Regions from separate parts of the Lactobacillus sp. UMNPBX6 genome, predicted to be linked through region 1. Evidence: predicted binding sites of a transcription regulator. Region 1 holds the regulator's gene; the other holds the start of a gene.
The links. Region 1 encodes Rex, which represses fermentation and respiration genes when NADH is low (regulators of the CRP and FNR family bind a similar motif). Its sites were predicted from a motif close to TTGTGAANTANTTCACAA; they were not measured.

Region 1 (7,912 bases):
TTCCCAGACACTTAGATATGTTATTCAAAATTATCCATTTCTTCGATTGCTTTTTCCCAAGCGTTATTTGCATCATCTAGCTGTTTTTGAACATCAGATAATTGCTCTTGAAGTGGTCCAAGCTTATCAAAATTGGAAGCAATATCAGGATTTGCCATTTCATTTTGAATACTTTGTTCTTGTTCTTCTAATTCTTCAATCTTTTGTTCAGCTTGGTCAATTGCGCGCTGCAATTTTCTCTTTTGTGAATCACGCTGTTTTTGTTCTTGGTAAGAAAGCTTTTGCTGGCTGACTTGTTTAGTAGGTTGAACTTCTGTTGAAGATGAGGCAGCTATTTCTTGCTTTGCTTTTTCATCAAGATAGTAAGAATAATTACCATTATATATCTTGGCGTGACTATTTCTAACAGAAACAATTTTATTAGCTAATTGATTAATGAAGTAACGGTCGTGAGAAACGAAGAGCAAAGTGCCATCGAAGTCTTTTAGTGCTTTTTCAAGCACTTCTTTTGCTTCAATATCCAAGTGGTTGGTAGGTTCGTCCATCAACAAGAAGTTATCGTGTTCAAGAGAAAGAACTGTTAAAGTTAATCTGGCTTTTTGACCACCGGATAGTTGTCCGACAGTTTTATCAATATCTTTAGCAGTAAAAAGAAAACTGGCCAAGATTGAACGAACATCACGTTCTGGCATTGTCTTATGACGATCCCAAACAGTGTCCAAAACGGTCTTAGAAGGATCAAGTCTTTGCAATTCCTGATCATAATACCCGATGTCTAAAGATGCGCCGTATTTAATGGAACCACCTTTAGGCTGCAATTGTTTCATAATGGTTTTAAGTAATGTAGATTTACCGATACCATTTGGTCCAATAATAGCTACACGATCACCTTTATTAATTTGGAAGGAAATATCACTAACCATTGTTTTGTCTGGATAACCAATAGTTAAATCGTTAAGAATTAAAACTTCCTTACCAGAAGGGCGCTCGCTATTAAAGTGAATTCGAACCTTGTTCTTATGCTTTGGTGGCTTGATTCGTTCGATTTTTTCAAGCTTTTTACGACGACTCTGAGCACGTTTGGTAGTAGTAGCTCTTACTAAATTCTTTTGAATAAATTCTTCGTCTTTTTTGATCTCGGCCTGTTGCTTTTCATATGCTGCTTCTTGATCTTTATCACGTTGTTCACGCTGCATTACGTAAGCAGAATAATTACCCTTAAATGGAGTTAATTTACCAAATTGCAATTCGAAGATTTGAGTTGCCAAATGATCTAAGAAGTACTGGTCGTGGGATACAACCAAAATTGCACCGCTATAGTTCTTCAAAAAGCCTTCCAACCAATCAAGCGTATCCAAGTCAAGGTAGTTAGTAGGTTCGTCTAGCAAAAGCAATGCGGGCTTACGCAGAAGCAACTTTACGAAAGCTAATCTAGTCTTTTCACCGCCAGAAAGGCTGCCAATCTTCTTTTGCCAAGTATTTTCTGGAAACTTGAAACCATTCAGGATACTCTTAATATCTGATTGGTAGGTATAACCGCCTTTTTGTTCAAAAGCAAATTGCTTTTGGTCATATTGCTTAAGCAGTTCCTGGTCTTCGGGATGTTCCGCAATTTGTTCTTGCATGTGAGTTAAACTTTTTGCTTCCTTTATTAAGGGTGCAAAAACAGATTCCATTTCATCCCAAATGGTCTTGGCTTCGTTTAATGCATTTTCCTGAGCAATGTAACCTACATCAATGCCCTTGTTAACAGTGAATTCACCGTGAGTTGGCTCTTGCTCGCCTGTCATAATTTTTAATAGGGTAGTTTTACCGACCCCGTTGGGACCAACTAAACCGATTCGGGCATTAGAATCGATTGAAAAAGTAACATTTTTAAATAAAGTGTTGGCACCAAATTGTTGTTCTAAATCGTGTCCTTGTGCAATAATCATAATTTTTCACCTAACCATTATTCTACCATATGGTAGAAAGTGATCGAATACTAAATACATGTGAAAAATAATCTTTGTGAAAAATATGTTTGGACAAACACCCTGTTAACAGGTATGATAGATATGCTTGATTGTGCATTCACAAACATGAAATACAGTTGGGGGCTTCTATTATGGATAGAATAAAAATTCCAAAAGCAACAGCAAAAAGACTACCTTTATATTATCGTTATTTGATCATTTTAAATGAAGAAGGCAAGGATAAGGTTTCTTCCACTGAACTATCTGAGGCAGTTCAAGTTGATAGTGCTTCGATTAGAAGAGATTTCTCATATTTTGGTGCTTTAGGTAAGCGCGGATATGGTTATGATGTAAAGAATTTGCTGAGCTTTTTCAAAAAGATTTTAAATCAAGATACATTGACAAACGTTGCTTTAGTTGGTGTTGGTAACTTGGGAAGAGCGTTACTTAATTACAATTTTAAGCGAAGCAACAATATTAGAATTTCTTGTGCTTTTGATATTAATAAAAAAATTACAGGTCGTATTCTAAGCGGCGTTCCTGTTTACGATATGAAAGATTTAAAGCAGCAATTAAGTGATCAACAAATTTCAATTGCTATTTTAACTGTTCCTTCAACCGCTGCCCAAAAGACTACTGATGAAATGGTAGATGCGGGAGTTAAGGGAATTATGAACTTTACACCGATTAGATTATCTGCTCCTGCAAGTGTAAGAGTGCAAAATGTAGATTTGGCAACAGAATTGCAAACATTGATTTACTTTTTAGATTCTGAAAAGCAAAAGAACGATGAATTATAATCTTAAAAGACTACTTTTCTAAATGAAAGGTAGTCTTTTTTTACCTCTTAGTCATGAAAATTGACCACTTAGTATAAATAGCTAGTTTTCACGCAAGATTCTTAGTTTAATATAGTTAAGTCGAAGGGAGGGATGAAGCTTGAAGGTAAAATTAAATATTGATCCTAATCAAAAGGAGACAGAAATAGTTATTAATGCTTCGGAATTAACGCCAGAAATTGAACAATTGTATCATGCCTTGCAGAAACAAACGCCTAATCTTGAGCAGATCGAAGCTATCAAAGATGATGTCTCTTATTATTTGAATTTAAGCGACATCCTTTTCTTTGAAACTGACAGTAAAATCGTCATGGCTCATACGACGAAAAATGCTTATCAAGTTAAATACAAATTGTATGAGTTAGAAGATATATTGGGCGGCAATTTTATGCGAGTAGCTAAATCTACTATTTTGAATTTGGATAAAATATATGCCATTACACGTTCGATTTCTAACTGTCAGATTAAATTTGAAGAATCATATAAAACGGTTTATGTATCGCGGCATTATTATCGTGATTTGCGTAATCGTTTAAAAGAAAGAAGGAATTTTCAATGAGAGGTAAATTGGGACGAGCTTTTTGGGGCATCTTCTTTATTGCCTGTGCATTGTTTGTAGTTTTAAACCAAATGGGGATTTGGACTTACAGACTAGGGTTCTGGGCTGCGATTGGGACAGTGATTTTTGCAATCAGTTTATTAGATGGATTAATTAATCGGCGGATCACTGAGAGTGTCTTTTCCGTTGCGTTCATTTTAATGATTTTCGCTGAACCACTACATATTACTCGGTTAGTACCGTGGACTATTTTACTTGCAGCAGTCCTAATTTCAATTGGATTGGGGATTATTTTTCGCAATCGATTTCATACGGTGGTTTATGCAAATAAGAAAATTAAAAACTTTAGGGACAAAAGAGAAAATCTTACAGATCATATCTTTACTGATACAGTAAGCAAAGAACAAGGTTCTCATGTAGTAGTTGATCAAACTATGTCAGACACTTCTCGTTATATTCATTCTAAAGCACTAGAGACAATTGATGTGAATGCTAAAATGAGTGATGTTAACTTATACTTAGATGATGCTCAGGCAGCAAATGAAACAGTGACAATGAATGTCAATATAACAATGACAGATTTGACGATCTATTTACCATTATCATGGCAGGTAGAAAGCAACATGGCATCTACTTTCATGTCAGGTGATTTTGAAATTGATGGTACGTCTAACGGTGGTGGACCAACTTTAATTATTCGAGGTCGTTCGAGCATGAGTGATATCAAAATAGAATATGTCTAAAAAATATTTTCATGCGGTTGTTAAACTTTTAATTAATTTAACAGGTAAGATGTAATGCTTTTTGTTAAGTTCTTTATTAGGATCACTAATTCTTTGAAGCAAAAGTTTAACTAACAAAATAGCTATATCATTGATGGGTTGAGCAATTGTTGATAATTCAGAATGGTAAGTTTGAATTTGTTTAGTACCATCAAAGCCAATTACTTTTAAATCTTCAGGTACTTTTAATCCTAACTTTCGTGCTTCTTGTAAAACTAAGATTGCGGTTAAATCATCTGTGCAAACAACACCATCAGGATGATCATTTTGCAGCATTTCGTGAATAGTTATATTTTTCAATAATGTAGAATCAGAAAATGCTACTGAACAAATGTGGGGAGTAAAATTTAAATTTTCTGCTTCGTTTAAATAGGCCTTTAATCGTTGGTCTGTAGGGTTACCTTTTAATTGTTTATTTCCTAAAAAGAAAATTTTATGACAACCACTTTGAATTAAATCATGTACTGCTAATTTGATTCCTTGATAATTATCACAACTGACAATAGGTACATTTTCGGATAATTTACGATCAAAAGAAACAATCGGCAATCCTAATTCTTGATATTCTTCGATTCCTAAATTATGAGCTCCGGCAATAATACCATCAACCTGGTTGGCTAAGAGCATTTTTAGGTAGGCACGTTCTTTTTCTTTATCTCTTTGAGCATTACAAAGGATTATCTTATATCCCTTTTCAAATAAAATGTTTTCGATATCTTGTATTAGTTCCGCAAAAAATGGATTGGTTATTTCTGGGAAAATCAATCCAATTAATTTCATTTTTTTGCCTTGAAGTGATCGAGCAAGGGAATTAGGTTGATAATTTAATTCTTTCATAGCTGTGAAAACTTTATGTTTGGTTTTATCGCTTAAATAGCCATGATTATTAATTACTCGAGAGACAGTTGTTACTGAAACACCAGCTTTTTGTGCAACATCTGTCAATTTTACTGCCATAATATCACCTTATTAAAGGATCGTTTCCATATTGTAGAAAGTTCCTTGATAATTTGTATCTTGATCAAATTTAATTCGTTGGTTAACTGGATCAGTGAAAAATCTGCCAGTTAGAACATGTTCGCCACCGTTAACGAAGATTTCTACTAATGAGTGATCGACAAAAATATCAAGTTTTAAGTCTTCGTGTGGAGTAAAGCTAGTAGATCTAGTGGTGCCATAATCAACTGCTACTTTCTTCCCAGCCTGAGCACGATCCAAAGTTAATTTTCCATCGTTGGTATCAAACTTGATTTGCAAGCTTTCGCTTAAATCATCGTTAGCAGCAAAGTGCAAAGTGCCAGTTTGGTTAGCTGAAATATTTAACTTTAATTCATATTGGCCGGTAGTATTTTCTTTTATTGTCTTACCACTAACTTTTTCTTCATTTCTGCGTAATGACTTGATAGTTTCAACTGGTTCTTGAATTAGTTTGCCATCATGAATACTCAACTTCTTAACTTGGCTTAAGCAGTTAGCCCAATTTTCATCATCGGTTGGGTAAGTGGTATCAGGCAAACCAACCCAGCTAACTTCGTATGCAGTACCATCAGGGGCGTTAAATGCTTGTGTAGCATAAACATCGAAGCCTTCGTCGAGGTTGTGTAAAGGACCTGGGTTGATTAAACAGTGATTTTCAAAATCAATGTCATCGGCAATCACATACATGTTAGGGTAAATATCATCATAGTCTGCAATCTTTTTATCTAAACCTTGAGGGCAGAAAATGACTACGACTTTACCGCCGACGCGAACAAGGTTAGGACATTCAATCATGTAGCCTAAAACGTGATCTGATAAGTTTAAGAAGCCTAATTCTTCCCAATTCTTAAGATCCTTAGATTTCCAAACATCAATATGACCGTGTTTTTCAGCTTTGTCTTGTGCACCTAAAATCGCATAGTAAGTGTCATTTTCCTTAAGAATTTGAGGATCGCGGAAATGTTCAGTGATGTGATCAGGATTCTTGAATAAAACAGTTTTGTCTTTGACGACACCATCTTTATCCATCCAAGCACCAATTTGGTAAGGAGTGCGAACCCAGTTTTCATCACGGTGATTACCTGTGTACATTAAGAATAATTTGCCGTCGATTTCACGAGCAGAACCTGAGTAGGCACCGTGTGAATCTGCCATGCTGTCAGGCTTAACAGCTAAGCCGAGATTGATCCAGTGAACTAAGTCTTGAGACTTGAAGTGGACCCATGATTTTAAACCGTGAACAGCACCAAATGGATATGATTGATAAAACAGGTGATATTCACCATTAAAATAAGAAAATCCATTTGGATCATTAACTAAACCTGAAATAGGGTGTAAATGGTAATGCATTTGATAAGCGGAATTTGCGGCCTCCGCTTGTAAGTCAAGTAAGGTCTCTGCATCCCATTTACTATAAGGTAAATAACGTTTTTCTCTTGTCCATTCCATAATTTTGCCTCCGTGTAAGCGTTATCTTTCATTTGTATTTTAGTAGATAATAAAAAATGTGTCAAACGTTTATCATATTTTATATCAGCAAAATTGGCTTATTAAGTCATAAGTCTGTAAAATAAATAAATAAATTTCTGTCAAACGATTGACATATTTCATGAATGCGTTATCATAGTTAGTGAATTGAGAATAAAACGTTTACATAGGAGGAAACAAATATGGACCACAAAAAGGTGGCTGAACGAGTAATTAAAGATGTGGGCCGCGATAATATTATTGCTGGTGCACACTGTGCTACTCGTTTGCGTTTAGTTTTAAAAGATGATTCAAAGGTTGACCAAAAGGCATTGGATAATGATCCAGATGTTAAAGGTACTTTTAAGACCAATGGTCAATATCAAGTAATCATTGGGCCAGGAGATGTTAATGATGTTTATGATGAATTCATTAAGATCACTGGCTTGAAAGAATTATCAACCGATGATTTGAAGAAGGTTGCTGCAGAAGGTAAAAAGAAGAATCCAGTAATGGATTTCATTAAACTTTTGTCTGACATCTTTGTTCCAATCATTCCAGCCTTAGTTGCTGGTGGTTTGTTGATGGCTTTGAACAACTTCTTGACTTCACCAGGACTATTTGGTTCTAAGTCAGTTGTTCAAATGGCACCTAATATTGCCGGCCTTTCTAACATGATCCAAGTCATGTCAGCTGCTCCATTTATCTTTATGCCAATTCTGGTAGGTATGTCGGCGGCTAAAAGGTTTGGAGCTAACCAATTCTTGGGTGCTGCAATCGGTATGATTATGACCACACCTAACTTGGGTGGTGCTACTAAGTTCTGGGATATCTTTGGTTTACATGTTGCACAAACTAACTACCAATACCAAGTTATTCCTGTCTTAGTATCAGTTTGGGTATTATCAATTTTGGAAAAGAGATTCCACAAATGGCTTCCATCTGCAGTTGACTTTACCTTTACACCACTTCTTTCAATTATGATTACTGGTTTCCTTACTTTTGTAATTATTGGACCAGTCTTCAAGGGTATCTCAGACGCTATTACTAATGCAATCGTATGGCTTTATAACACTACTGGTGCCTTTGGTATGGGTGTCTTTGGTTTGACTTATTCAGCAATTGTTACTACTGGTCTTCACCAAAGTTTCCCAGCTGTTGAAACTCAACTTTTGGCAGCATTTGCTAAGAATCCAGCAAGTTCTGGTGACTTTATCTTTGTTACCGCATGTATGGCTAACGTTGCTCAAGGTGCCGCAACTTTCGCAGTTTACTTCTTAACTAAGAACAAGAAGATGAAGGGGTTGGCAAGTTCATCAGGTGTATCTGCAC
Region 2 (14,774 bases), on a different contig from region 1:
AAAGGCCGCGCATTGGACGGATCGTAACTTGAGCATCAGGATATTCAGCCAAGATCTTATCTTTGATAATCTCGGCATCTTTTTCATTTTCGCAGTGGTCAATAATCACTTCACCGCCATGATAATTGTCGTCCTTCATGTATTTAAGCAATTCACGCATTGCTTTTTTCATACCCCTAGCCTTAGTTAATGGTTCAAGTTTACCTTCCTTGCTTGCCGTACCGATCAAGTTAATTTTCAAAAGACCGGCAACCTTGGCTACGACTGGTGAGACACGCCCATTCAGAGACAAATTATGTAGTGATTGCAGAATAAAGAGCAAATGCGTACGCATTCTGAATTTGGCAATTACTTCTTCGAGATCAACAAAGCGGATATCGCCTTGAATCATTTTCTCAATACCGTGCAAAACAATAGTTAATTCAGGGCCCGCACTTCTTGAGTCAACTACAATAATTTGACTGGTGGGATGCTTTTCCTCATACATTGTTTTTGCTTGAAGTGCTGAGGAAAAAGTACCACTCATACCACTAGTCATCGTGATGATGATAGCTTTTTCGGTACCTTCTAGTGCATTAAGCCAAGCTTGAATGCTAGGACAAGTAGTCTTACCGGCAATTTGATTTTGATTCATATCATTCAAAAATTCTCTGATATTCAAATTTTGATCGTCAATATAATCCTTACCGCCAAAAGAAATAGTCAAAGGTACTACTTCCACGTTGTGGTCAGGATCGCTTTTCATATTGCTACTAGAATCAATAATTAATTTAATATTCTCCATAATCGAATTCCTTATTTATCATAAACAATTATTTTAATACATGTATTATAGCGCGTTGATATAGTAATTTATTATTGTCTTTATTAATTTTTAAAATGTAAACCGCTTTCATATGTTTACATGATCACAAAGTTAGGCTAAAATTTGAATTGTAAGCGGGACAAAAATTGTTCCGTATGGCATGCAAAATTTTTGTTACATGCCATAATTTTTGAGGAGGTTTATAATGCTCAAATCAGTTATTGAAAATGTACACGCACTCGAAATTTTTGACTCACGTGGTAACCCAACTGTTGAAGTTCACGTTACCCTTTCAAACGGTGTCGTAGGTAAGGCTGAAGTTCCATCAGGTGCTTCAACTGGTGAAAACGAAGCCGTTGAATTACGTGACGGTGGTTCACGTCTTGGCGGTAAGGGCGTTTCAAAGGCTGTTAACAATGTTAACACTGAAATTAACGACGCTTTAAAGGGTATGGACCCATTTAACCAACCTAAGATTGACCAAACTATGATCGACTTAGACGGTACTCCAAACAAGGGTCGTCTTGGTGCTAACGCTATCTTAGGTGTATCAATGGCTACTGCTGTTGCTGCAGCTAAGGCTAGTCAACAACCTCTTTACCGTTACCTTGGCGGTATTGATCTTGAAATGCCACAAACTTTCCACAACGTTATCAACGGTGGTGAACATGCTGACAACGGTATCGACATCCAAGAATTCATGATCACTCCAATTGCTAAAACTTCATTCCGTGATGGTTTCGAAAAGATCGTTAACGTATACCACACTTTGAAGAAAGTTCTTGAAGACATGGGTTACGAAACTGGCTTGGGTGACGAAGGTGGTTTCGCACCTAACATGAAGAACTCAGAAGAAGCTTTGAAGGCTTTACACGAATCAATCGTTAAGGCTGGTTACAAGCCAGGCGAAGATATCGGTATTGCATGTGACTGTGCTGCTTCATACTTCTACAACAAAGAAGACGGCAAGTACCACCTTGAAGGCAAGGTTCTTGACGATGAAGAATTAGCTGCATACTACGACAAGCTTTTGGAAGAATTCCCAGAATTAATGTCAATGGAAGACCCATACGACGAAAACGATGTTGACGGTATGGTTAAGTTCACTGAATCACACAAAGACCGTATCCAAATCGTTCTTGATGACTTCATTTGTACTAACCCAGCACTTTTGAAGAAGGCTATCAAGGAAGGTGCCGGTAATGCTTCATTAATCAAGTTGAACCAAATCGGTACTGTTACTGAAACCCTTGAAACTATCCGTATGTCACGTAAGAATGGTTACAACACTATGATTTCACACCGTTCAGGTGAAACTGGTGACACATTCATCGCTGACTTGGCAGTTGCTGTAAACGGTGGTCAACTTAAGACCGGTGCTCCAGCTCGTTCAGAACGTGTTGAAAAGTACAACCGCTTACTTGAAATCGAAGAAGAACTTGGCAAGGGCGAACGTCTTGCATTCTTCCCAGACGATGTTGACCACGATTAATTTCGATTAACCGAGTACAATTTCAAAACAAAAGGCATGTAGATTAATTTCTACATGCCTTTTTGTTTTACTCTTAAACTGATTTATGCTTTATTTTTGATAAGCTTTTTCAAAGCCTTTAATCAAAGTAGTATCTTTAACAGTTTTAACTACTACCACTGCACCTTTTTTAGATTGATCAAGCAAAATCACAGGTTTATTCTTTTTTAAACAGAACAAGTAAGTGTTATGCCACGACTTAAAATTATCATTAGCAATCGCCACAACATTATATTGATACTTATTCTTGCCCAAAGGACTCCAGCCTATTTTAATTTGCTTTTTCTTTAAAACAAATCTTGCTTGTTTGAAAGCTTGCAGATATGTATCGCCTTTTTTAGTCTTCAAAGGATGAATTCCATCATAAAAACAATAAGTTTGACCTGAAGGTCTACTCCATTTATTTACTGCAACTTTCAATTTTTTATTTTTGGCTTCATTCCAATTAGTTTTTACTACTTTCTTGGTCTTCGGCTTAGACTTTTTCTTATTCTCATCTTTAACCTTAGTCTTCTCAACTTTTTTAGTTGTTTTCTTAACTGACTTTTTACTGCTGCTAGATACTGCTGACTCATTTTTAGTAGTTTTATGTTTAACTTCTGGGTTATCTTTTTTCACTGAACCAATAGTCACTGCATCCCTGCCAAAATGGACCTGACTACACCCAGATAAAGTTGCTGTCAGCATAATAGCAGATAGGCTAAGTAAAATTCTTTTATTCATTAACGATTCCTTAATAGATAGTTACTTGATAACGACTAGTACGGTCCTCCTTAGCTGGTTCTTCAGCAATTTTACCTACAGGAACAATTACTGTTGTTTCAAAGTCTTGGGCAATACCTAATTCTTTTTGAATATCAGCATAGTCATTCAGCTTTACGGCACCGCCCATGACATAAACAGAACCTAATCCTAAATCCGTAGCTTCAAGCATAATGTTTTCAGCTGCTGCAGAAGCATCACGTTCACCAAACATGTTGTCTTTCTTAGTATTGATTAAAAACAAAACTGGTGCGTTGTAACAAGCATTTCCTGTTACTTTTTCAATTTCGTTTCTTAATCCTTCATCTTTAACAACTACTAAGTTCATTACATCTGCTTGATGCATACCACAAGGTAAAGTTTGAAAAGCTTCAACCAAACTTTTAATTTCATCATCTGATACAGATTCTGCAGTAAAATTTCTAACTGTTCTTCTATTTTTTATAATTGCGTTTATCATATTTTTCTCCTCAGAGTATTTCTTCTATATTTGCTCATCTTTATTTTACCATTAGATAGTTTATTGGCAACGCTTTCAAAAGTATTTATGATGGGTTACAAAAGTATATATTTTTAATAAGGAGCAAACAAAATGAATTTAGCAGCAATTGATATTGGTGGTACAACTATTAAAATCGCAACTTGGAAAGATAATCAGCTTCAAGATAAACATGCAATCGATACGCCAAAAGATTTGAACGGTTTCTATCAAGCATTAACTGATGAAGTAGATAAAATCAAAAAAGATATCAAGATCGAAGGAGTAGCTATCTCCTCACCTGGTGCAGTTAATAAAAAGACAGGAATTATCGGTGGATCTAGTGCTATTGCTTACATCCACAACTTCAAGATTGTAGATGAATTAGAAAAACGTTTTGGTCTTCCAGTTTCTATCGAAAATGACGCTAACTCTGCAGCCTTAGGCGAATTAGCCGAAGGTAGTGGTAAAGGGTGTGACAGCATAGCTTTCTTTGTAATTGGTACAGGTATCGGTGGTGCCCTTGCTATTGGTTTCCTTGTTCCATTCTTCTGGTTCTTCGGTGTTCACGGTGGTTTGATCATGGGTTCACTTGTAGCCCCAATGCTTCAAGCTAACACTGCTGATAACGCAAGATTGTTCGCTGCAGGTAAACTTTCCCTTGCTAACGGTGCTCACATTGTTACCAACGAATTCTACAACAACTTCATTAACTTAACTGGTTCAGGTATTACTATTGGTTTGATTGTCTTCACTTTAGTTGCTGCTAAATCTGTTCAATTGAAATCAATCGGTAAATTGGAATTGGTACCTGGTATCTTCAACATTAACGAACCATTCCTCTTCGGTTTGCCAATCGTTATGAACCCAATGCTTGCTGTTCCATTCTTCTTGACTCCATTAGTTGTTGCTGCATCAACTTACTTAGTAATTAAAACTGGTATTGTTCCACCACTTAACGGTATTGCTGCTCCTTGGACTACTCCAGCCATAATTTCCGGATTCTTAATCGGTGGTTGGAAGATGGCCATCTGGCAATTCTGTACTTTACTTATTTCAACAGCTATTTACTGGCCATTTGCTAAGAAGTACGATAAGGTATTGCTTGCTAAAGAACAAAAAGAAGCCAAAGAAGCAAAATAATCTAGATCAAAATTTGGCTTAAACAATCAAAAAAAGAGATGTTGTTGAACTATAAAGAAATAGTAAAATGACATCTCTTTTTTGATAAAGTATAGATTTTTATTGTAAAATAGATATATAAGTATAATGTTTAATTAGAAATCAGATGATAAAACATGGCAAAGGCAAAATATTTAGAAGTAGCAAGTGAATTAAAGAAAAGAATAGAAAATGGCGTTTACAGTAGACAAGAGCCCCTTCCAGATCAAGAGGCCTTTGCCGAGGAATTTAATGTCAGCAGATTAACTGTCAAAAAGGCTTTTGATGGTTTAGAAAGACAAGGTTTAGTTTATAAGCAATCAGGACTAGGCACCTTTGTTTCTGGTGATATTCCAATTAAGTCAGCTTTAGATTCTCCAGCTAATGCATTTACGGGTTTAAGAAACTTATTGGGAAAGAAGAATATTAAAAGTCAAGTTCTTCACTTCTCTGTGGAGTTCCCAGATGAACAAATGCAAAAGAATCTAGAACTTAAAAAGAATGAACCAGTTTACAACATTATTCGTTTGAGACTCTATGACGGCAAGCCATACATCATTGAACATACTTATATGCCTATCAAATTAGTTCCTGACCTAGATGAAAAAATTCTACATGCATCAATTTATGATTATATTCATAAGAAATTAAAGCTAAAATTCGGTCATGCTTATCGTAAAATTCGTGCAGCTAAGCCTAGCGAATATGACAAAAAGTATTTGGGTGCCAAAGATGATGATCCAATGCTAGAACTGGAACAGATTATTTGGCTGACCAATGGCCAACCGATTGAATATTCAGTCAACCGCAATCGCTACAATACTCGTGACTATGTATTATTAGACAACAATAGATTTTAGAGGTGTTTTTATGGCATTTGATAATAAATTTACTTAGGGCGGTGCTACGGCCGCTAACCAATATGAAGGTGGATACGATGAAGGCGGCAAAGGTTTAAACGCCGTTGACGTTTTAACTAACGGTTCAGCAACTGAACCACGTAAGGTTACCTGGAAGAAACCTAATGGTGAAACTGGTGCTACCCCACTTGTTTGGGGCCAAAATTTTAAGTTGCCAGAAGGCGCTGTTCCAACTATGTTTGATGGCCACTACTATCCTAGTCACCAAGGAACTGACTTCTACCACCACTACAAAGAAGATATCAAGTTAATGTCCGAGATGGGCTTTGATGTGTTCAGACTTTCAATGAACTGGTCCAGAATTTTGCCTAATGGTGACGATGAAAAGCCTAACGAAGAAGGTGTAGCATTCTACGATAAAGTATTCGATGAATGTGCTAAATATGGCATCGAACCATTAGTTACGCTCTCTCACTACGAGACTCCTCTTTCATTAATTACTCGTTTCGGTGGTTGGAAAGATCGTCATTTAATCGACGCCTTCGTTCATTACTCAGATATCGTAATGAACCATTACAAGGGCAATGTTAGATACTGGCTTACTTTTAACGAAATTAACGCTATGGATATGGCTCCATACATGGGCGGTGGTTTAATCGACGGTAGCGAACAAAATCGTGCTCAAGGTGCTCACAATCAATTTGTAGTTAGTGCTAAAGTAGTTAAATTAGCTCACGAAATCGATCCAAACAATCGTGTGGGACAAATGTTAGCCTACTCTGCTTACTATCCATACACTTGTGATCCTAAAGATCAACTTAAAGTAATGGAAGCAAAACAAGACATGCTCTTTTACAGTGACGTTCAAACCGGTGGACACTATCCAGAATATCGTTTGAAGAAATATGAACGTGACGATATTAAGCTTGACGATACACCAGAAGATTATGAATTAATTGCTAAGTACCCTGCTGACTTCTTAAGCTTCTCCTGCTACACTTCAAATGTTTTAACTACTCATGAAACTGAAGCTAAAGCATCTGGTAATGTTAGCGCAGGTGGCGTTAAGAATCCTTACCTTGAAAGTAATGCTTGGGGTTGGGCAACTGATCCAGATGTCTTAAGAATAGCTCTTAATGACCTTTGGGATTGTTACCACAAGCCTTTATGGGTAGTCGAAAATGGTTTAGGATCTGCCGATATTTTAGAAAAAGATGGCAAAGTCCACGATGATTACCGCATCAATTACTTGCGTAGTCAAATTAAATCTATGAGGGATGCCGTTACAATTGATGGCGTCGATCTAATGGGCTACACTACTTGGTCAGCAATTGACTTAGTTTCAAATGGTACTGGTGAAATGAAGAAACGTTATGGCTTTGTCTATGTTGATCGTGACGACCGTGGTCATGGCTCTCTTAAACGCTACCCTAAAGACTCATTCTATTGGTACAAGAAAGTCATCGCTTCTAATGGTGAAGATTTAGATTAACCATAAAAAGACAATAGAGTCTGGCGAAAAAGCTAGACTCTATTTTTATAAAAAGATAAGATTAAACTATAAGTGACATAGAGGGAAGGAAATTTATTGATTACTATTTCTAAACAATTTAGTTTTAAAGCTAAAGATTTCTTTGATTACCTTGACCAACAATTGATTACCAGTATTAAACAAGCTCGTAATAATAATATGCCTGTTACTTTACAAGCTGGTACCGAATATGAGCAATCAGGAGCTAAAGTAAAGATCACTGAATATGAACGAGACAAAGTATACGCTGCCCACTTTGTTTCTGACCGTTTTGATATCATTATTAAGTATGTAACTGAAGACAATGACCAAGGCGTTAAGATCACCTTCAGTGAAGAAATGCTTCACTTCGAACGCGAGAAGCATGGTAAACTGCAAACCATGTTCTATAACTGGCAACTTAAAATGGGCGCCAATAAGGAATTAAAACGAATGGCTGACAACGTTTATGCTAATATGGCTGCGTAGAATCGTCCTCTCAGCATCAAAAAGTGTCTGGGAAAAACTAACTTCCAGACCATGAAAAAAGCGATGAACTTCATAAGAAGTCATCGCTCTTTTTGTATACTTTAAACCCATTCCTTTAAAGCATAACGCTTTACATATGAAATCGCTTACAAAAATCTTTTTTTGTAGAAACCGTTTTCATATTATGAGAAAAACCTGTTAGAATATACATGTAATATATTTCTTTACAATAGAAAGGAGGCATTATTTTGAGCCGCTACCAAGAAATCGCTAGTGATATAGAAAAAGACATTATTGAGAAAAAATATAAAGATCGATTGCCTGAACAATTCGAACTTGCTCAAAAATACAATACTAGCCGAGTGACGATCGTTCATGCCCTTAAAATTTTGCAAGATAAGAAATTAATCAGAACTGTCAAAGGTCATGGTACATTCATCACTACTAAATCTATTCCAGATATTTTCTTAAATTCTGGTGTCAACGAGCACAATGGTTTTACCAGACACGTCAACAGTGCATTTCATTTAACTAGTCATGTTATTGCCTTCAACATTAGAAAACCTAGCGCTAGTGAACGCAAAGCATTAAGCTTAGGTAAAAATGATGATGTTTATGATATTATTCGACAACGTGTCTTAAATGGAAAACCCGCTAAACTTGAATATACAATTATGCCAGTAAAAGGGATCCCTGGTATTACGTTGGACATATTGCATAAGTCTGTTTATTCATATATCCAAAATGATCTCGGTCTTAAAATCGGTAAAGACAACCGAGTTATCACTGCCGAAAAATCAGATGCCTATGATATGAAATACTTAGATTGCATGCGTGATGATCCAGTTCTGTGCATCCAACAAAAAGCCTTCCTAGAAGACGGACGTCCATTTGAATTATCAGAAACACGTAATCGCTATGACCGTGGGGCCTTAACCATCAACGGAAATTAAAACCACTTAATTTTAATAAGTAAGTATATAAAAATTGCGTTGTAAACGTTTCCAGTTACATACAGAAAGAGAGGAATAATTAATGTATTCAGCAAAAATGCCAAAGAACTTTTTATGGGGTGGCGCTGTAGCCGCTCACCAACTTGAAGGTGCTTGGAAAGAAGGCGGCAAAGGTACTTCTGTTGCCGATGTTATGACCGTTGGTTCTGCTACTAAGCCACGTGAAATTACCGATGGTGTACTTCCTGGCAAGAACTACCCTAACCACTCAGCAATTGATTTCTATCACCACTATAAAGAAGATATCAAGTTAATGGCTGAAATGGGCTTTAAGGCATTCAGAACTTCTATTGCTTGGACTAGAATTTTCCCTAATGGTGATGAAAAAGAGCCAAATGAAGAAGGTTTAAAGTTCTATGACGATTTATTTGATACCTGTCATGAATACGGCATTGAACCTGTAATTACCCTCTCCCACTTCGAAATGCCATTCAATTTGGCTAAGAACTATGGTGGTTTTACCAACCGTAAAGTAATTGACTTCTTCGTACATTTCGCAGAAGTTTGCTTCAAGCGTTACAAGAACAAGGTTAAGTACTGGATGACTTTCAATGAAATTGATAACCAATCAGCATTTAACAATGACTTCTTAATGGCTACTAATTCTGGTATTCTTTTCAAAGATGACATGACTGACAGGGATAAAGAAGCTGCAATGTATCAAGCTGGTCACTATGAATTAGTTGCTTCTGCATTAGCAGTTAAGATTGGTCACAAGATCAACCCTAACTTCCAAATTGGTTGTATGATCAACTACTCACCTGTTCGTCCACTTACTCCATCAAGTGATGATGTATTATTAGCTGACAAGTGGGAGCAACGCCGTGATTGGTTCTCAGACGTTCATGTTTTTGGCGAATATCCAAATGCTGTTGAAGCTTATATCGAAAGAAATGGCTACCGTCCTGACATCACTGATGAAGATAGAATTGTCTTAAAGGAAGGTACAGTTGATTATGTTGGCTTTAGTTACTACCAAACTACTACTGTTTCAAGCGAAAAAGTTAAGCCTGATGATTTAACTGATTTAGCTAAAGCTGTAGCTAAGAACCCTACTTTGAAGCGTAGTGACTGGGGCTGGGAAATCGATCCAGAAGGTTTGAGAATTGCCTTAAACCAATTGCAAGATCGTTACCACAAGCCATTGTTCATCGTTGAAAATGGTCTTGGTGCTTACGACAAGGTTGAAGACGGCAAGGTTCACGATGACTACAGAATCGACTACTTGAGAAACCATATTTCAGAAATGGAAAAGGCTGTTGAACTCGACGGTGTTGACTTAATGGGTTACCTTCCATGGGGATGCATCGACTTGGTTTCTGCTGGTACTGGTCAAATGGACAAGCGTTACGGCTTTATCTACGTTGACAAGAATGATGCCGGTGAAGGTACTTTGGCTCGTTCACGTAAGGATTCATTCTTCTGGTACAAGAAGGTCATCGAATCAAACGGTAAAGATTTAGATTAAAATAATTATCTTAATTACTAAAAAAAGAGTTAGGTGAAATTCATCTAACTCTTTTCATTTGGCCTTTTTAACTTATTATGGCAAATCATTACCGGCTGCTAAATACAAATCGTACCATTCTTGCTTAGTTAATTGAATGTCGCTACCAGCCGCTGAATCCGCAATATGCTGAGGATTCATTGAACCAACCAAGATTTGAATCTGTCCAGGACAACGCAAAATCCAACTGGCTGCAATTGCATTTTTACCTACTTGATAATGTTCGGCTAACTTTTCTAATTCTTCATTTAATTGCGGAAACTTCGAATTATTGATAAAGGTTCCTTCAAACATACCATATTGGAATGGTGACCAGCACTGCAATGTTATTCTGTGCCGCAATAAGTAATTCCACGTTTGGCCATCATGATCTACTGACTTTTCATCGGTCATGTTGGTATGAACAATACTATCAAGCATCCCCGTGTGCATCAAGCCAAACTGCAATTGGTCAAACATAATTGGCTGAGTCACTGCTGTTTTAAGCAATTCAATTTCACTAGCATTAAAGTTAGAAACACCAAAGAAGCGCACCTTCCCTTGTGCCTGCAATGTATCAAAAGCCTCTGCTACCTCCTCTGGATCCATCAAAATATCGGGCCGGTGCAGAACCAAGCTATCTAAGTAGTCAACCTGCATTCTGTCTAGGATGCCATCTACAGCAGTCAAAATATATTTTTTAGAAAAATCATATCGCTTGCCTGGTACAATCCCTGTTTTAGATTGGATGAAGAGCTTATCTCGGCCAATCTTTGTTTCTTTTAGTGCCTGCCCAAAAACTGTTTCTGACTTTCCACCGCCATATATATCGGCTGAATCGATAAAGTTAATTCCTTCTTCATAAGCTGCACTAATTGCATCCGCCGCTTCTGTTACGCTTTTTTGATCCATCCGCATAATGCCTAAAGCCATAGCCGGAATGGAAAGCGTAGATGGTCCCATTTTAATTTGTTTCATAGTTATTGCCTTTCTGTGTATATCAATATTCTTATTATAAGATTAATGTAAGCGGTTTTACAAATATCTTAAATTAAAATACTTCTTGTTAATTAGACATGCTAAAATGAATGTAATTAGTTAGAAAGGTTCAAAAAATGAAACAAATATATTTTAATCATGATGGTAACATTGACGATTTAGTATCTTACCTGCTTCTTTTGCAAGCTCCTGATATCAAATTGTTAGGTGTCGGTGCAATCGATGCCGACGGTTTTATCGATCCCTCTGTTGCAGCATGCCGTAAGATGACTGATCTTTTTAATCTGCGCGGAGATAAATTAGCAGTTGCCCGTTCAAATTCAAGAGCTGTCAACCAATTCCCACACGACTGGCGCATGGCTACATATTCCTTTAATTATTTACCTATCTTAAACGAAAAGGGTTCGATCGATACTCCACAAGCTGAATTACCTGCTCACCTTGATATGGTTGAAAAACTTAAGCATGCAAAAGAACCAGTCACATTAATTATGACCGGTCCTTTAACTGACTTAGCACGTGCTCTTGATGTTGACCTAGATATTGAAAAACATATCAAAAAACTTTACTGGATGGGCGGCTCTCTTGATGATCATGGTAACGTAGCCATGGTTAACGCAGATGGCAGTCAGGAATGGAATTCATTCTGGGATCCATACGCTGTTAAACGCGTTTTTGATTCCAATATTTCAATTCAAATGGTGGGCCTTGAAAGTACTGAAGAGATCCCATTAAATGATGAATTGCGGCAACACTGGGCAAGTTTACGCAAATATCCAGCTATGGATTTAGTTGGCCAAGGCTACAGCCTAATTATCTCAATCCCTTCTGCTGAACTTTACCTTTGGGATGTACTTACTACAGTTAGTGCATTGTATCCAGAAGTTGTTAAAACTGAAAAAGCTAAGGCTACAGTTATTACTGATGGAATGAGTGCTGGTAGCTTTAGACGTGATCCTAACGGTCGTGAAGTTGACATCGTTACTAAAGCAAACAAGGAATTATTCTTCCAAAAGATGGATGAAATTCTTGAGAGAACTAAGTAATAACATTACCATGAACAATAAAAGCATCCCGGAATTGGGATGCTTTTTAATTAAATTGCCTTAATAAACTTTTTATATAAAATCACGGCAATCCACGCCGAAATAAATGAAGGTAAAACGACAACCACTAGCAAATTCGGATCTAGGAAATTACCTACTCTAATGAAGTGAGTAATCGTACTGATATGCTTAATATTGCTGAAAATTGCCTGATAAACTGTCACATAAATCAGCGACCATTGAATATAATATTCAACCAAAGTCAAAGTCGTCGTCGAAAACTTGAAAACATGAGCGGCCACTCGCATTCCCCAATAGATAAACATCCCGGAAAGTACCACAAATGCCGCCAGCAACAAGAAGAGATTCCCTAAATTCACATGATCCTTATCCTGCATCATGAAATATGCAATTACAAAAAAGAGCAAAAAGTTAACTGTACTAAAGAAAATTTGAGCAAGAAATAAAATTGCCGCCTTCAAAAATTCAAATTTATGCTCCGAACGAAAAAGGGCAATAATCAAGATGATAATTGCTCCAATAACAAAGTATGTTGTAACGTGCATTAATCTTCCTCTACTTTTTTGCTTGCTTTAGAGCATCCGTAACTGCTTCTTTAACTCCATTTGAAGTAAAAGTTGCACCACTTACCGCATCGATATCTGCAGATTGCTTAGTCAGAATTTCATTTTCAAGCTGCTTTTCTGCTTTTTGACCATATTGTGGCGTTTCAGTAGATAAATCTAAATCAGCTGCCACGATTTTTTGATCCTTAACAGTTAACTTCACTTTAACAAAGCCTGCCATGCCTCTTGCTTCAGCATCATATATTCCATCTTTTAACATAAAAATTCCCCTTTTAAAATAAAAAAACGCCCTCATACATATTGTACAATACATACAAGAGTAATTTTTTCAAAAAATGTAAAGATATAAGTATACCATTAACTATCAATAACTGATATACTTATGTGCGGGTTATAATTTCTATAAGTCCTTATTATAATCCATCATTACAGGTAGTTGAATCCCCTTCTACCTGTTTTTATTATAGTATAAAATAACAAATGTTGTTAAATAGCTAAAAAAGTTTTTTATTACACTATCTCTCAATAGTTACGTTAAAATTGTAGAGGGGATTATAGTTTTTTCATTTGAAGAGGTAAAACATGTATCCAGATAATAATATTCTTACATATTTAGAATGGCGTGGAGACATTGACTTTAGTACATCGCCTTTCAATGATATTGATGCACTTGTTTTATCTATTTTTTCTTATCTTGAATTGCATGATATTGTTAGTGGCGATGCTAAAACAATTACTGTAGATGAAGCAGCTAAGCTCTATTTTGCAGATGATCACCCACGTAATGATAATTTGCAATATCAAGAACTATTTAAATTAATGGCACGAGCCGAGCGTTTTAAAAAGGCGCAATTATCTTATTTTACTAGCACGTTAACTGAACATACTCAATTTAGTGCCATTAAAATCGAATTAACTGATGGAACTAATTTCGTCGCCTTTCGTGGTACAGATGATTCACTTATCGGTTGGAAAGAAGACTTTGAAATTAGTTTCAGAATTACTGTTGCACAAAAGCAAGCAGTTAAATTACTCGAACGTATTTTAAAAGCGGACGATCAAGATTATTATCTTTGTGGTCACTCAAAAGGTGGCAATTTAGCCGAATATGCTGCAATTAATATTGAGCCCAAACTTCGTAAACGAATTAAGCGGATCTACACTTTTGATTCTCCTGGTATCGCTGAAGAAGTAGGTGCACAGCTTCCATTAAAATATCTACAAAACACGTTAAGAAGATTTGTGCCAGAGTTTAGCGTTATCGGCCGCTTATTTGAACCTGAAGGAATCCATCCAACTATTGTGAATAGTACGCGCAATAATTTGAGTCAACATGATACTTTCAGTTGGCAAATCATTGGTTCGAGCTTTGATACTAAAAGGCATAGAAATCCGCAATCAAAAGTTTACAATCAACTAATCAACCAATGGATTGGAAACGCAACGCTTGAAGAACGCGAATCTCTAACCAATGATTTATTTGCTGCACTAGGCGCAAGTGGCGCTACCAAGATCAACGAATTAGATAAAAATGGTTTCGGTGGTTTTGGGGCTATTCTGCTGTCATTCACAAATTCTTCTCGTAGAACACGCTTCGTTTTTGGCTCCTTGTTTTCATCAATTTGGCAAACAATCAAAAGTCGCCATCTAACTAAAGTACTGTTTTCGACTGATACAATCGTTGGTTGGATCCTGGTAGTGTTGGGTATCATCAGTTTAACCATGCCTCAATATGCATTACGTGCTTTTGGTGTTCTAGTAGCATTTGCTGGAATTGGCTTTAGTGTCCATCAAATTTTAGATACGGCAAATTCTAGTTTAAAAGAGAAGCAGAAACAGTTCTTTATTATTTCATACTTAGTTGTTTTTGCTCTATCAACGGCTTTAATTTCTAATAATCGTTTGTTAATCTTCTTAGCTCACTATTTCTTGGGAATATTTTTAATTATTTATTCTTATGTCAGACTGCGGCAACTAATTCTTCATAGAATATCAGGCGTATTCCGGATCACAGTCGTGGCTACGGAAGCAGTTATCGCCTTTGCCT

Region 2: a site for Rex is predicted at 13,211-13,228, ahead of CP357_RS07170 (FMN-binding protein). Genes of this name have one in related genera too.

The regions. Positions count from the first base shown of each region.
Region 1 is NZ_PCZD01000067.1:74-7,985, forward strand. Features, by position in the region: gene CP357_RS08870 (ABC-F family ATP-binding cassette domain-containing protein) at 21-1,934, opposite strand; gene CP357_RS08875 (redox-sensing transcriptional repressor Rex) at 2,108-2,755, shown strand; gene CP357_RS08880 (LytTR family DNA-binding domain-containing protein) at 2,895-3,353, shown strand; gene CP357_RS08885 (hypothetical protein) at 3,350-4,096, shown strand; gene CP357_RS08890 (LacI family DNA-binding transcriptional regulator) at 4,106-5,092, opposite strand; gene CP357_RS08895 (sucrose-6-phosphate hydrolase) at 5,105-6,562, opposite strand; gene CP357_RS08900 (sucrose-specific PTS transporter subunit IIBC) at 6,784-7,912, shown strand, end outside.
Region 2 is NZ_PCZD01000039.1:2,065-16,838, forward strand. Features, by position in the region: gene CP357_RS07105 (DegV family protein) at 1-784, opposite strand, end outside; gene eno (phosphopyruvate hydratase) at 1,011-2,297, shown strand; gene CP357_RS07115 (DUF4767 domain-containing protein) at 2,388-3,059, opposite strand; gene CP357_RS07120 (nitroreductase family protein) at 3,070-3,558, opposite strand; gene CP357_RS10575 (ROK family protein) at 3,691-4,719, shown strand; gene CP357_RS07130 (GntR family transcriptional regulator) at 4,875-5,597, shown strand; partial or broken gene CP357_RS07135 (family 1 glycosylhydrolase) at 5,608-7,089, shown strand; gene CP357_RS07140 (DUF3284 domain-containing protein) at 7,186-7,596, shown strand; gene CP357_RS07145 (GntR family transcriptional regulator) at 7,845-8,549, shown strand; gene CP357_RS07150 (6-phospho-beta-glucosidase) at 8,632-10,077, shown strand; gene CP357_RS07155 (aldo/keto reductase family oxidoreductase) at 10,153-11,073, opposite strand; gene CP357_RS07160 (nucleoside hydrolase) at 11,211-12,140, shown strand; gene CP357_RS07165 (hypothetical protein) at 12,191-12,706, opposite strand; gene CP357_RS07170 (FMN-binding protein) at 12,717-12,986, opposite strand; gene CP357_RS07175 (Mbeg1-like protein) at 13,310-14,774, shown strand, end outside.